Regions from separate parts of the Paraliobacillus sediminis genome, predicted to be linked through region 2. Evidence: riboswitches for the same ligand, from Rfam matches in the RefSeq annotation. Region 2 holds a riboswitch; each other region holds the start of a gene.
The links. Region 2 has a riboswitch for thiamine pyrophosphate ahead of D2K60_RS20480 (ABC transporter substrate-binding protein). Riboswitches for the same ligand answer to the same signal wherever they lie in the genome.
Positions count from the first base shown of each region.

Region 1 (3,799 bases), on a different contig from region 2:
ATTGATTGTGTCGGTATGGATGGTAAAAAGTCACCTTTAGAATTTGTAGAACAAAAACTTAAATTGCAAGGTGGAACAATGGGACCAATCCAGATTGCAACAAAGGCTGTTAAAAAATGTGGAACGTATCAAATTACTGGTGTGTATGGAGGTAATTATAATTTATTCCCTTTAGGTGCCTTCTTTTCTAGAAATATAACTATTAAGACTGGACAAGCACATGCAAGGTCCTTCATGGAACCAATTTATAAGCAAATTGTAAATGGGGAGATTGACCCGTCAAAGATCATTACACACAGTCTACCTCTAGATGAGGCATCACATGGTTATAACATATTTAATAAAAAGGAAGACAATTGTATTAAAGTTATACTCAAACCATAATATACAAGAAAGAACTCTAGGGGGTACAGCACCCACTAGAGTTCTTTTTTGTTCTATTTATTGATACATTCCATCACTTTAACCTGCAATCGGGTTTTGCCCCTCGTATTTCATCATCATTGCTTGAATTTTTTCTTGGTCTTCAGGTACTACCTGATGCATAGTACCGATTTTTGTAGTGATAGCTAGATCAGCTGGTTCTAATGGATAATAACCTTTGCTAACCATGTATTGCCATGCTTCATATGCATGAGAACAGCTCATCATAAAGGCTGTTTGTAGGAAAGAACGTATTTTTCAAACTTTATTTATTTACAAATTTAAAAGCGATTCATCCCACACCTAAAGGAATGGGCTTTCTCACCTTTAATTCTGTAATTCGTGTGCAGCTAATTTCATTTTTTCTCTTCCTTTTTGAATATAGTTTTACTCTAATATTCTTTCATATACCAAATTAAATTCATCAAATTACGACGTTTTTGGAATAAGTTTTACGTTGATGAAAAGACTATCTGTGTAAGAACAAACAAAGGAGTGTTTAAAAATGGGTGTATTATCAGGTAATCCAAAGAAACAACCACTTCATTATGGTGAAGTTTTCAGTCTGTGGTCATTTCTAGCAGCTGCTAAAGGTAACTATGCGGCGTATCAAACATTTATTAACCATACTGGTGACAAAGAACTGAAAAATTTGCTTGAAGATTTAAATCGAGGTATGAAGCAAGAAATGGAAAGTGTTGAAGAGATACTTAAAATAAATGGGATTGCTTTACCTCCTTCACCTCCTGAACGGTCACTGGCTGACATTGAAGATATTCCTTCAGGTGCGAAGTTCAGTGATCAAGAGATTAGTGCAGTTGTTTCTGCAAATATTTCAGCAGGATTAATTGCTTGCAGTACAATCATTGGACAGTCTCTACGCGAAGATATTGCAATGCTATTTGGACAGTTCCATATGAATAAAGCACAAGCTGGAGCAAAGGCGCTCCGACTGAATAAAGACAAAGGATGGATCATACTCCCTCCAATGCAAGCGAAAATTCCAAATAAAGAATAGCAAAAAAAGCACTAGAATTCTAGTGCTTTTTTATTTTAGCTACTTTGTAATTCGAATGGTGTTTAATACAAAAAATGCGGATTAGCAACTCACCTTACGTCTCAATTCTATCACTTCCGCCGAATTATAACTTAAGTCCATATATTAAAAAGCAATTACTGTCTGCGTAAAGTACTTTTAGCCTTAATACCAGCTTATTTCATCTCTTCTAGTGGCCATTTTTCTAATTTATAAGCCATGTTCCAAAATAAATATTCGTATTGACTGCTAATTAAGAAGTGTTCTTTCATTCGTTCTCGATCAGATGAGGTTACAGTTTCAGCTAATTGATCTAACCTATCAATTTGTTCCTCTACTAACGTGCGGAACCAATCAGATCCGTATGCTTTAATCCATTCTTGATAAATGGGCTCGTCTGGTGTTTTGTTCTTTAACTGTTCTCCAACTTCATAATAAACCCAGTAGCAAGGTAATATTGCTGCAATCACATCACCGAGATGACCTTGGTAAGCAGCACGATACATATGAGAACTATAAGCGTAAGCGGTTGGAGCAGGTTTAAATGCTTTTTGTTCTGCATCCGTAATATCTAATAATTTAGAAAAAGTACGATGCAAATCTAATTCTGCTTGATAGGTTCCTTGCGCATGTGACGCCATACTATTTGTTGTCTCTAAACCCTCCGCCTTTGCAGCACCAAGTGCCTGAACACGGGCGAATTGTGCTAAATAATAAGAGTCCTGCATGACATAATAACGAAAGTTCTCTATAGGTAATGTGCCATCACCAATCCCCTTAACAAAAGGGTGATTAAAACTAGCCTGCCAAACTGGATCTGCTTCCTTTCGAATACGTTCTGAAAATTTCATCGTTACTTCCTCCTTTATCTGCATAAAAAACCACCTTCTCTGATTAAAAGAAAGTGGTGGCATGATAAAGTAATCGAAAGAAAGACTTTATTTCCATCCACTTCCCTCCGCTAGTTTGAACTAGATCAGGTTCTAAGAGTCTTGAAGTATCACTTCAATCTCAGTCTTTATAAAAGACTCCTCTAGTGGTTTTTCGTGCTATTTGGTTCTGTTTATAGAATAACATCTAGGGAGATAATGTCAATGCTATTAAAGTAAACTTTCTTCGAGTGTTTTCATTTGATAAAAGTAACCTTGCTTTTGCATTAATACTGTATAAGATCCAGATTCAATAATCTCACCATGATCCATGACAATAATTTGGTCCATTTTTTCTAAACCATTTAAACGGTGACTAACTAACAGTAACGTATCTGTTTGCGCTTGTTCAAAAAGCTGTTTGTGAATCATTCGTTCTGTTTGCGCATCAAGAGATGACGTTGGTTCATCTAAAATCCACAAATGACCCTGTTTTAAGATTGCTCTAGCAATTGCCAGACGTTGTTTTTCGCCACCAGAAAGATTTTCACCGTTTTCTGATACATGATCATCAAGCGAAAAGTCTTCAAGTTGCACCTTTACTAATGCATCATTTAATATAAAATCATCTAATGCAGCATCAGCAAGCAATAAGTTTTCACGAATTGTTCCATAAAAGAAATGATTTTCTTGTAAAACAACTATTGCTTTTTCCCATAATGCACTTCCTGAAACAGTTGAAATATCATGATCATTCCAATAAATAGTGCCCGTCTGAATTTGTTGTAGCTTTAAAACCAATTGCAGTAAAGTTGATTTTCCTGATCCACTAGCTCCAACAATTGCTGTTTTCGAACCTGCTGGAATTTCTAAACTAAGAGAAGGAATGGTTGTACGCCAATCTCCCATATACGTGAAGGTGATATTTTGAAATTTAATTGCTGGTGCCCTGCTTTCAACCTGATGACTGATAATCTCTACTGCGTTCACTTGAATATCCGGATCCTCCACCACATTATATAAACGACTTGATGCGTCCCGGCTTTCTTGCATATAAATCGGGAAAACAGCCATAGGAGCTGCAGGTTCAAAAACGGTTAGAGAGATCATCACAAGCATCGCTAAAAAAAGTCCTTCTAACGTACCATCTACAACTAAATAAGCGCCAACAGCTAGAACTAACCAACTTACGATAAAGGTTATAAAACCATTGAATGATTGACTATAGACTTTATTAATATTCTCGCGTTTTTGCTTTTCAATATACTTATCTGATTGTGTTATTAACTGGTCTTGTTTCTTTTGCAATTGTTGAAATATCTTTAAATCTCGAAAGCCATACATCAATTCAGTAACTTCCGTAGAAAGATCTCCACGCTCTTGTCTAACGCTATCCTTAATTTTCAATTGTCTGAATGAAAAAATTGCAGGAATAACAAATACGGTTAACAAAAGACCCAATAATAAAATT
Region 1 covers NZ_QJSI01000003.1:600,162-603,960, reverse strand. The annotation lists gene D2K60_RS15660 (zinc-dependent alcohol dehydrogenase) at 1-384, shown strand, start outside; gene D2K60_RS15655 (spore coat protein) at 463-678, opposite strand; gene D2K60_RS15650 (DUF3231 family protein) at 929-1,441, shown strand; gene tenA (thiaminase II) at 1,636-2,310, opposite strand; TPP riboswitch at 2,396-2,504, opposite strand; gene cydC (thiol reductant ABC exporter subunit CydC) at 2,560-3,799, opposite strand, start outside.
Region 1: linked by a shared signal. The riboswitch ahead of tenA (thiaminase II) and the one ahead of D2K60_RS20480 (ABC transporter substrate-binding protein) in region 2 are both predicted to bind thiamine pyrophosphate.

Region 2 (3,799 bases):
CGTGCTTTTTGATAATCCGGTTTCCCTTGAATCTCTGCACCTAAAACAACATTTTCTAAAATCGTTCGCCATGGAAATAGCGATGGACTTTGTGGCGTATAACTAATGGCTCCGCGTTTACCGGTGATCTTATTTCCATCAAGGTAAAAGTCACCAGTGTCAGGTGTGTACATGCCACCGATTAAATGAAATAACGTACTTTTTCCACTTCCGGACGGACCAAGTAGAGAAACGAATTCACCATCCTTGACTGAAAAAGAAAGATCAGCTAGCACTTCTTGATCTGTAAATGACTTTCCGATCTGGTTGACGACAAGCTCACTCATTCGTTTTCCTCCTTCACGCGTCCTTTAATCAAGAGCTTTTCTAAGGCAACAATAATTCCAAAAAAGGCCATACATAAGATCATAATAAAGAAAATAGCAACAAAAACACGATCCGTTCGAAAAGAAGACTGAGCTAATGTCATATAGACGCCAATTCCTTGATTTGCTCCAAGCCATTCGGAAATTACTGCACCCATTACACTGTAAGTTGCAGCGATTTTTAAACCCGAAAAAACCGATGGCAAAGCATGTGGTAATTCTAGTTTCGTGAAAATCTGCCGTTTGGATGCACCTGCCATCTGCATGTAGTGCAATAATTCGTGACTTGTTTGGCGAAAACCATCTAATGTCGACACTGCGATTGGAAAGAAACAGACGAGTGTGATGACAATAAGCTTTGGCATTACCCCAAATCCAAACCAAATAACGAGTAGAGGTGCAAGCACAATAATTGGAATGTTTTGCGATAAAATCAATAATGGATAAAAGGCCTTTTTGATTGGTGGTACGAGATGCAAACTAATCGCTACAACAAGTCCAACTGAAACGCCAAGCGCAAATCCAATTATCGATAATTTCGTTGTAGAAAGCAGGTGATGCTGGTAACCGCTCCAACCTGCAATACCTTCTTGAACAATCACACTTGGTGCAGGTAAAAGCCAAGCTGGTATGTCAAAGAGTTTACTACTTATTTCCCATAAAGCGATAAGAACAGCAAGAACGATAATTGGACTGATCGTTTTTGTTGTGATTTTTTTCATAATAGAAAGGCGACGTCACTATTGACACCGCCATCCCTCCCTTTTCTTAAACGTACTTCTCTGTTAACACGTCCATTGATGCACCACCAGGCTTATAATAGACTTTCACTTGTGAAATAACACTTGGACAACCACGAGCAACCATTTCTTGATTCATTTTTTCGATAATTTGAAACAGCTCGCTTAATTCACCTTCCATTGTTGTTTCTAACGGATTAACTTGGTACTTCACACCAGAATCTTCGATAACAGCGATTGCTGCGTCAACATATGGAATGACATCTTCTCCATTCTTCGTTTTGGGGATAATTTGAATACTTACAAGTGCATTAGCCATTTAACACGTGCCTCCCTTTTATTCTTCAGGTAAAAATTCATTCGTAAATGCATCAGTTGCATTAAGTTCTGTTTCTAATAATTCATTTTCGTACATCCAATCGGCATAGTTTTCCCAAACTGCAACATCTTGGACGCCCCATTTAGCCGCGTCATCCTGATATTTTGGAGATAACCATGCTTGACTAGCCCTCACAAGTTCTGGATCTAAATCTGGAACAGCTTCAATTAGAATATCTGCCGCTTCTTCTGGATTTTCAATTGTGTAATTATATCCTTTTGCTACAGCTGCTAAAAACTTTTCAACTGTCTCTGGGTTTTCATCGATCAACATTTCATTCGTTGTAATCACAGGTGTGTAGTAATCTAATTTCTCTGAGTAATCGGTTAGATACTGCATGTTCAGGTCAACACCACGAAGCTCAGCCTCAACACCCGTCCATCCATAATATATCCACGCAAAATCAATATCGCGTTCTACCGCTGTAAAGAAATCGGTATTTCCCATATTAATAATGCTCACATCGTCGATACTGGCATCTTCTTGTTTCATCAGCGAGTCAATTACTGCTGCCTCTACTGGTGCGCCCCACCCACCATATGTTTTGCCTGCATAATCTGCAGGTGCCTTGATTTCTTTATCTACTGGAGAAGCAAATCCAGAAGTATTATGTTGAATTACTGCAGCAATCGATACAATCGGAATATCTTGTGTACGCGCTTCTGTAATTGTTTCCTGTGCACTAATACCGAAATCCGCTTTTTCTGCTGCAACAACTTGATCCGCACCAGATTCACCTGGCAATGTAATCTCAACATCTAAGCCCTCTTCTTCAAAATAACCTTCCGCTTGCGCAACATAAAGTCCGGTATGATTTGTATTTGGTGTCCAGTCGAGCACCAGCGTTACTTTCTCTAATTCTTGACTTGCTTGTTCGTCATTTGCACACCCAGTGATAAGAAGTCCAAGTGTAGCAACCAAAAATAATACTTTCTTCATCTAAAATCCCCCTTTTATTTGTGGGGGAACATATCTTTTTTTCACGAAAAAAAATACGCATAGGCATTTGCCTGGGCGCATATATAGTCACTTCTATTCGTGTTCATATATGTTCCCTACGCTGGTCTAAGCCAGATCAGGTTCCAAGGGTCAGTATCTATATGGATACGATCTCAACCAGCCAAACTGGTCCCCCTACATTGAAACGTGCTATTCAATTAATTACTCTTTCAACTTTGCCATAGTTTCGAACATTATTCAAGTATTATTTTGTCAGTATGAATTAGAATCTATTGCTATTTAGCCTACAGTTCAAGCATATCATTTCATCTTTTCTACGGATTATGGCAGAATAAACATGCACAGAATAATTATATAAATGAGGTGTTCTAATGAAAATAGATGTATGGTCTGATTTTGTTTGTCCGTTTTGCTATATTGGAAAACGCCGATTAGAGCAAGCGCTCGAACAATTTCCACAAAAAGATAGTGTCGAAATAGAATTTAAAAGCTTTGAATTAGATCCAAACGCAGCAATTTATGCAGGTAAAAATATTCACGAAGCAATTGCCCAAAAGTACAATATGCCAATTGAACAAGCAAAAGAAACTAACGAAGGACTTGGTCAGCAAGCAGAAAGTGTCGGATTAACTTTCCATTTCGAAACAATGAAGCCAACGAACACGTTTAACGCGCATCGCTTAGCAAAATACGCGAAAAGCCTAGGTAAAGAAGCAATTCTAACAGAGAAACTGTTGTATGGTTACTTTACCGATTCCGTTAATCTAAGCGAGACAGATGCATTAGTTCAGATTGCAGAAGATGCTGGGTTAGATAAGACAAGTGTATTAGAAGTTCTCCACGATGAAACAGCTTTTGCTAATGACGTTCGTGCTGATGAATCATTGGCACAACAATATGGCGTGACTGGCGTACCGTTTTTTGTGATTAACGATAAATACGCTATTTCTGGTGCACAACCAGTTGAAACATTTACAAATGCTCTAAATACGGTGTGGGAGGAAGAAAATCCAAAGCCAAAATTTAAGGATCTTTCGACTTCTAAAACAGAATTCTGTACCGATGATTCATGTGGTATTCCAGAAGATAAATAATAATTGAAGGTTTCCGAAAAATCGGAAGCCTTCTTTTTTTTTGCATATGTTAAAATGAATGTTGCTACCAACAAGGAGGACAACTTAGAATAATGAAACCTTTATTACAAAAACAGCTTGGTCTATTTCTTATCTTATTTACCTTATTAACTGGATGTGGTCTTCAGGAAACACAAACAAACTCGGATTTCCCTTCCGCAACTGTGGATCGTGTTGTCGACGGTGATACCGTCCATATTATCTTGGATGGTGAAGAGGAAA
Region 2 covers NZ_QJSI01000004.1:290,183-293,981, reverse strand. The annotation lists gene D2K60_RS20495 (ABC transporter ATP-binding protein) at 1-326, opposite strand, end outside; gene D2K60_RS20490 (ABC transporter permease) at 323-1,087, opposite strand; gene D2K60_RS20485 (thiamine-binding protein) at 1,134-1,424, opposite strand; gene D2K60_RS20480 (ABC transporter substrate-binding protein) at 1,443-2,423, opposite strand; TPP riboswitch at 2,520-2,630, opposite strand; gene D2K60_RS20475 (DsbA family oxidoreductase) at 2,816-3,538, shown strand; gene D2K60_RS20470 (thermonuclease family protein) at 3,631-3,799, shown strand, end outside.

Region 3 (3,799 bases), on a different contig from region 2:
GTGAATTCACCTTATCAGTGTGGTCAATCTTTAAAGGTACGCGAGCTTTCTACCCAAAATCAAAGGGAAATGATTGTGACGATTGTCGATAAAGTTCCAGGGTACCCAGCGGATAAAATTAACTTACATCGAAAGGCATTTGAAGCGTTAGGTGCAGATCCAGCTGTTGGTGTGATAAATATTGAGTTTGAAGCTTCACCAGAATTAGCGGAAATAGAATGGGGAAAATATTTGTTAGAAGTTACGCAAGTAGCTTATCCGAATTATAATGTATCAGATTATAATTTTGTTGAACGAACAAACCCAGCTCCAAATCAAACAAGGGAAGTTTATCACTATACGTTACAATCCCCTCAAGAAAGGATTAAAATCCAAGGCACTGTAATTTATAATCCAAATACGAATCGTGTTATATCTTTTGATATAAAAGAAACGTAAAGTGCAAAAAAGCCCAATCTATGTTTTAATCGGATTGGGCTTTCAATCATTTATTCAATTCATCAAAATTCATGTTGAACCACAGAGGATCATTGTTATTCACATCACCATTATAGTTTATTAACAATTCCTCTCCAGCCTTTATATCTGTGTGAGCAAAAAACACAAAAGTATGGTTTGGAAAGTTAATATCGTAATCGGTATTTGGTGTATAAGAATGGTTGAACAACATACCGTATCCTAAAACGACCGCAGTATGATTTTTACCATATTCAAATACGTAATCATCAAGCACTGTTTGTTCCATGTGTTCGTGCTCCTTGTTTGGATAAGGAATAACAGGTGCAATATGGACTGTTTCTCCTTTTTTTATGTCGCGTGTAGCGAATACGCCTCGATTAAATTCCCCGTCGCTTAATGTAGATGTCTTTATCTCAATCATGTAGGTCACCTGCGATTTCTTCTTATTTTAATTCAACTATTCTCTATTTTGACATTTGCTATAGTCAAACGCAACTGGTTATACTTAGAATCAATAAGGTAGATAGAATTTTTGCTAATTTCAAAAAACAACTATTCCAAATTATGTATGACATTTTCACTTTATTATGATATGATGTACACGAAAATCAAATAAGCATAACCACAAGGGGAGCTGAAAAGCTGAGAGTGAACACGTTGTTCTAACCCTTCGAACCTGTTAGTTAATGCTAGCGCAGGAATGTGGAATCGTGATATGTCAATTTAAGGATACATATCTGTTCTCCCTTGAGGTTTTTTGTTTAAAAAAGGGGAGTTTTTTTTATGAAAAAATTAAGTTTAATTATGTTGATTGAGGCGTCTATTTTTGCATCATTAGCGTTTGTTTTTGATTTACTTCCGTCTATTCGGCTTTCTCCATCAATATCGATTTCTTTTGCAATGGTTCCGATTTTACTTTTAGCGTTTCGATGGGGTATTAGGGTTAGTTTAATATCTGGTTTTATCTGGGGGATTTTGCAGGTTGTTCTAGGTGATGCCTATATTCTAACGCCACTCCAGGCATTTATTGAGTATTTTCTTGCATTTGCTTTTGTTGGATTTGCTGGGCTATTTTATCAAGTCATTCAATCGAACCTGAAAATGGGCAAAAAGAAAAAAGCATTATTTTGGATTGTTATCGCAACGCTTGTTGGTTCTATCGCACGTTACTTTTGGCACTTTGTTGCGGGATTTATTTTTTGGGGAGAATACGCACCAGATGATATGAATGTGGTGTTATTTTCATTCATTACTAACGGGATTACCATGCTGGGTGCCTTTGTTTTATGCGCGATCTTACTTGTTCTTCTGATCGGAACTTCTCCGAGATTAATAGTGAAAAAATAAAATAGATACTAACTCTCCATATTATAGATGGGGAGTTAGTATTATATTAGTAGCTGTCCGCTGAGCTTTTAATATAACCAAGCAGTAAAATAGTTAACGTAAGGAAGCCTACGATTAAATAGTTAAATAGACCGTTAGAGAGATCAAGTAAGTTTATTAACCTTTGATCCGTCAAAATCATTTCTCCAGCTGTCCACGCAAGAATACCAGCGCCAATATAAGCAATCCAACGGTGTTTTTCTAATACTTTTACGATCAGTTTCGATCCGAATATCATAATAGGTATACTAACCATTACCCCAATAATTATCATACGAATATCCCCATGCGCCGCTCCTGTAATAGCAACAACATTATCCAGACTCATTACCGCATCTGCAACAATGATTGTCGCAACAGCTCTTAATAAACCACTATGTGAGGTAATAGTGGTTGCCTCTTCTTGTTCAACAAGTAAGTTATAGGCTATCCAAAGAAGTAATAAACCACCAATTACATTCACATAAGGAATCTGCAACAAATAAATGACGATAGCAGCAAAGAATATCCGGAGAATAACAGCGCCGATCGTGCCTAAAAGTATTGCTCTATTTTGATGCCTTTTTGGTAGAGATTTGGTAGCCATTGCGATCACAACAGCATTATCACCGGAAAGAACAATATCAATTGCGATAATTTTTAATAATGCAATCGTCGCAACAGGTGTTATTGAGAATAGTAATGGGAAAAATACTTCCATTTTTTGTTCCTCCTATAGACAAGCGTTAATTAAAGATGGATAAGCTAAGTTGTCCATAACCAATTCTATGAAGGAAATTGAAATAGTAAACCATAAAAAGCAGAAGTTTTTTTAAAGCATTTATATTTGTGACCTATCCTTTTAACTGCTCCCTTTTAAAGATCCATACATAAATTAACCCTGCAAAAAAGAGAAAACCACCATAACCAACAGCAGGATATAAGTATTTAACCATAGCAGAAAAGCCGATTTGACTGAATAAAAAGGCTGCAAGAGTTGTGCCAGCAATCACCCATATTCGAAAGCGTGCGGCGATAAAGTTCATTCTTGAAACAAATCCATATAAATTTCCAACCGCAGTGGTATACACTTCAGCAAATAATACAATAGCAAAAATTAATTGAATAAAGGGGGCAATTTTAGAAGCAATAAGAATCATAGGCACTTCCACATTTGAAACACTATCTAAATTCGTTAAAATACTGAAAAAAATAGCAATGATCCCAATCCCTAAACCCAGTCCACCTAATAAGGCACCCCAAAGCAGGGTATTTTTATTTTTTGCTTTTGCCCCCATCGGTGCCAATACTGCAACGGCAATCACAAGATTATAAGAAGCATAGTTAAGAGCAGAAATGAACCAATTTGGTGCAGCACCTTCAATTGATTTCGATGCTTGTAAATCTGCAGCAGTTATTGGATTTATCGAGATACTATAGGTAGCGATAAAAAGGACAGAAACTAATAGTACTGGGACCACATAACTAATTGCATTAATAACACCTTTCATACCTGTTATAACAGTAAGTAGTGAAATAATTGCCATTAAGATCGTCCCCCATAATGATGCTAACTGAAATTGTTCATCAAAGATCGCGCCTGCTCCAGCTATCATGGCTGCTAAAGCACCGAATAGAAAGACTGTAATAATAATATCGATTATAGTGCCGATAATTTTTCCGTTAGTAAATCGCACTACCTCTACATAGGAGCTAACATTTAATGCTTTACCAATTACTAAAATTGTATAGCCAAAAAAGAAAAACAAGAGAGTTGCAAAGATAATTCCAAATATGCCGGTTATTCCATACGCACTAAAAAACTGGAGGACTTCTTGACCAGAAGCAAAACCAGCCCCAACAACAGTTCCAATATAAGTCGCCGCAACTTTAAATACGTTAAGCTGTGCAGGTGATTCCTTATTCATTTTATTTCCCCTCCTTTTCTAATCAGTAGATAGGCTTTACCACATAT
Region 3 covers NZ_QJSI01000001.1:916,193-919,991, forward strand. The annotation lists gene D2K60_RS03930 (DUF3889 domain-containing protein) at 1-438, shown strand, start outside; gene D2K60_RS03935 (SET domain-containing protein) at 485-880, opposite strand; TPP riboswitch at 1,077-1,177, shown strand; gene thiT (energy-coupled thiamine transporter ThiT) at 1,243-1,806, shown strand; gene D2K60_RS03945 (TerC family protein) at 1,853-2,545, opposite strand; gene D2K60_RS03950 (YkvI family membrane protein) at 2,679-3,752, opposite strand.
Region 3: linked by a shared signal. The riboswitch ahead of thiT (energy-coupled thiamine transporter ThiT) and the one ahead of D2K60_RS20480 (ABC transporter substrate-binding protein) in region 2 are both predicted to bind thiamine pyrophosphate.

Region 4 (3,799 bases), on a different contig from region 2:
ATCGCTTTATTCATTATAAGATTCTGTCAGTTGAAAAAGACAACTAGAAATGAGGCATTCCACTGTATGGTGGGATGTCTTTTTTCTTAATATAGCGCTAATGAAAGCGTAATTATAAGATCGTATTTTTTCACATTAAGACAAAATTATGAGATAATGTCTTAAATAGATAATTATAAGGAGGAGTAAAGGATGTTTGAAAATTTACAAGCAACAACAACGCTACATAATGGTGTTAAAATGCCATGGTTAGGTTTAGGTGTATTTCAAGTAGATGATGGAGACGAGGTAATGCATTCTGTGACATCTGCCTTAGAACATGGATATAGAAGCATTGACACCGCAGCGGCATATAAGAATGAAGAAGGAGTAGGGAAGGCACTTGCAAAAGCAGGCATTCCCCGTGAAGAATTATTTATTACTTCAAAGTTATGGAATGGTGATCAAGGTTATGAATCTACATTAAAAGCTTTTGAATCAAGTCTACAAAAACTAGGGTTGGATTATTTGGATTTATATTTAATTCATTGGCCAGTCCCTGCAGAGGATAAGTTCAAGGATTCATGGAAAGCGATGGAGAAACTCTATAAACAAGGAAAGATTCGTGCTATCGGTGTTAGTAACTTTAAAGAACATCATTTAGATGCGTTAATTAAAGATGCTGACGTAGTGCCAATGGTTAATCAGGTAGAATTTCATCCTCATTTAGATCAAAAATCATTGCGTGATTATTGCAAGAAGCACAGCATTCAAGTTGAAGCATGGTCTCCATTAAAACAAGGAGAACTATTAGACGATCCTACACTTAAGAAAATTGCTGATAAATATGGAAAAACGACTGCACAAGTTATTATTCGTTGGGATCTTCAAAGTGAAGTAATCACGATTCCAAAATCAGTGAAAGAACACCGAATTGTTGCAAATGCAGCTATTTTTGATTTTGAGTTATCACAAACGGACATGGATACGATTAATGGTTTAAATAAAGATGAGCGTGTTGGACCAGATCCAGATACGTTTAACAAAGTATAAAAAAAGTGGCGCTTCACAAAGCGCCACTTTTTTTGTATCTTATAAAGGGTAACTTTCACAGAGCGAAATAGGCATTTAAGTCATGGTAAACTTGAGAAGCCTCGTAATCCAAAATTGCAGTCGACATTGTGCCCCTTTCGTAAGCATCATTGTTTCATCTTGCGAAAGTGATAGAAGATGCAACGTAACATACCGCTCTGGAAATACACTTCGCTTTTCGTGCCTGCGGAAAGGGAGCCAATTTCATTTGAGGGGCGGGTCAGGAAATTCTGTTATTTCTGCGTTTATAGTTGTTTCGTAATAAACGACAATCTTTTAGAAAGTAGTTTTTAAAAAAACTGTCAACGATTCGCGCGTATGTTTTTGTGAGAAAGTTGTGTTTTAAATCAAATAAATGTTCGAAGGGAGAGGTGACGATGGATTATATTAGTTATGTTCGATCAATGGTAGGACAGCAACCAATTATTATGGTTGTAAGTGGTGCGATAATCTTTGATGAGCAAAGACGTGTTTTGCTCCATTTACGTGCGGATACTCAAACATGGGGATTCCCCGGTGGTTATATGGAATTAGGTGAATCGGTAAAGGAAACCGCAAGAAGAGAGGTTTTCGAAGAGACAGGTTTAAAGATAGGCACGTTAGAGTTGTTTAGTATTTATTCTGGTGAAGGTAATCAAAAAACATTAGCTAATGGTGATCAAGTGTCACTTGTACAGCATTGGTTTACATGCGAAGACTTCACAGGAGAGTTAATCAAAGAAAACGAAGAAACATTAGATACAGCATTTTTTTCATTAGACAAATTGCCTGAAAACTTGTTTCTAAGCCAAATGAAGGTAATAAATGATCTACAGTCAACTGCTAGTAAACCGATAGTTAGAGATTAGTGATAAAAGGGTTTCCGCTGGCTAAAGAAACCCTTTAACACGAATCAATAAGAATTAAGATTGTATATTATTTGGGACAAGTGTATGCTGTTTTATTCTCGATAAAACAAATACCCCAAGTATTGCTCCTGTACAACTACTAACGATAAAGCCTGGCACAAATGCTAATGCTCCCGCAGACTGTCCTAACACAATATTAGCAATAGGAACAGATAGTAGCGATCCAATTACACCAGTACCAATTATTTCTCCAGTTGCTGCTAGTGCCTTTTTCTTTGTCCAACGATAGAAGTAACCAGCGAACAACGCCCCAATCATTCCGCCTGGAAAAGCTAATATCGTACCTAACCCTAATAAATTACGCAGTAAGCCGATTACAAAAGCAATAATTACAGCTGGAATGGGTCCTAGTATGACTGCAGCCATAACATTGACAGCGTGCTGTACGGGATAAGCTTTGGCAATTCCGGTTGGAAACCATAATAGTTGTGCCCCTACCGTACCAATTGCCACAAATAATGCCATCGTGGTTAATAATCTCGTTCTATTCATTCAAAATTCCCCCTATTAAAAAAATATTCAAAATAAAAAGCCAGCTCCTCAAAAAAAGGACCTGACAGTATCTACGAATGTAAACGATTCGGCTACTTCCCTCCGCTAGTACGAACTAGATTAGGTCCAAAAGGGTTAAAAAGCTTAATCGCGCTTTTCTCTCAGCCTATGCATATAGGCACCCCTAGTAGTTAATATGAAGTTATTAGTTAAAGCATAGCATAAGAGGATTGGAACATAAAGGGAAATTAAATAATATCATCACAAACATTTATCTTGAATTCGAGATAAAAAACGTATATAATTAAAATATAGTCAAATAGTAAGCTATCGTTAGTTTTAGAAAGATGATCTTAAGGAGTGATTGAAATGGAATTAAAGGGAATTCACCATGTTTCTGCCATTACAGCAATAGCTAAAAATAATTATGATTTTTATACGAATATACTAGGAATGAGACTTGTTAAAAAGTCTGTTAATCAAGATGACACAAGTATGTATCACTTGTTTTATGCGGACGAAGTTGGTAATCCAGGAACAGATTTAACCTTTTTTGAAATTGTACGTGCTGGTCACACATATCAAGGGAATAATAGCATTTCACTAACTTCCTTACGCGTTCCTACTGATAGGGCATTAGTTTATTGGGAAGAACGTTTTAAAGAAAAAGCTGTGACATATCAGCCAATTGCTGAACAATTTGGTCGTAATGTATTGTTTTTTCAGGATCCTGAAGGACAAAGGTTAGTGCTTGTTTCTGATGAACGAAATAAAGGAGTTGCAGCTGGTGTCCCTTGGGATAAAAGTCCCGTGCCAAAGGAATTTGGCATTACTGGTTTAGGACCAGTTAAATTAACTGTACCTGAGCTAGGTCCTACTACGCGAGTGTTAACTGATATACTAAACTTTCGATATAAAGGAAGTTATCCAGCTTATGTGGACGGCCAACCTGAAATAGAGGTCTACGAAACAGGTGAAGGTGGTACTGGTGCAGAAGTTCATATCGAGACGCGAACTGACTTATCACGTGAACGACCTGGTCGAGGTAGTGTGCATCATGTTGCATTTCGCGTCGAGGACGAGGAAGAACTCGCAGCCTGGCATAAAGTTATTCAAGAAGCGAGGATGCCGAATTCAGGTTTAGTTGATCGGTATTATTTCCAATCGCTCTATTTTAGAGAACCGAATGGTATTCTGTATGAATTAGCGACAGATGGACCAGGTTTTGCAACAGATGAGGCAATAGAATTTTTAGGAGAGAGCGTTGCGTTACCTCCATTCCTAGAGGAAAATAGAGCGTCAATTGAAGCGCGATTAAAACCTTTAGA
Region 4 covers NZ_QJSI01000001.1:422,024-425,822, forward strand. The annotation lists gene helD (RNA polymerase recycling motor HelD) at 1-47, shown strand, start outside; gene D2K60_RS01880 (aldo/keto reductase) at 193-1,032, shown strand; gene D2K60_RS01885 (NUDIX hydrolase) at 1,449-1,919, shown strand; gene thiW (energy coupling factor transporter S component ThiW) at 1,974-2,471, opposite strand; TPP riboswitch at 2,552-2,667, opposite strand; gene D2K60_RS01895 (ring-cleaving dioxygenase) at 2,841-3,799, shown strand, end outside.
Region 4: linked by a shared signal. The riboswitch ahead of thiW (energy coupling factor transporter S component ThiW) and the one ahead of D2K60_RS20480 (ABC transporter substrate-binding protein) in region 2 are both predicted to bind thiamine pyrophosphate.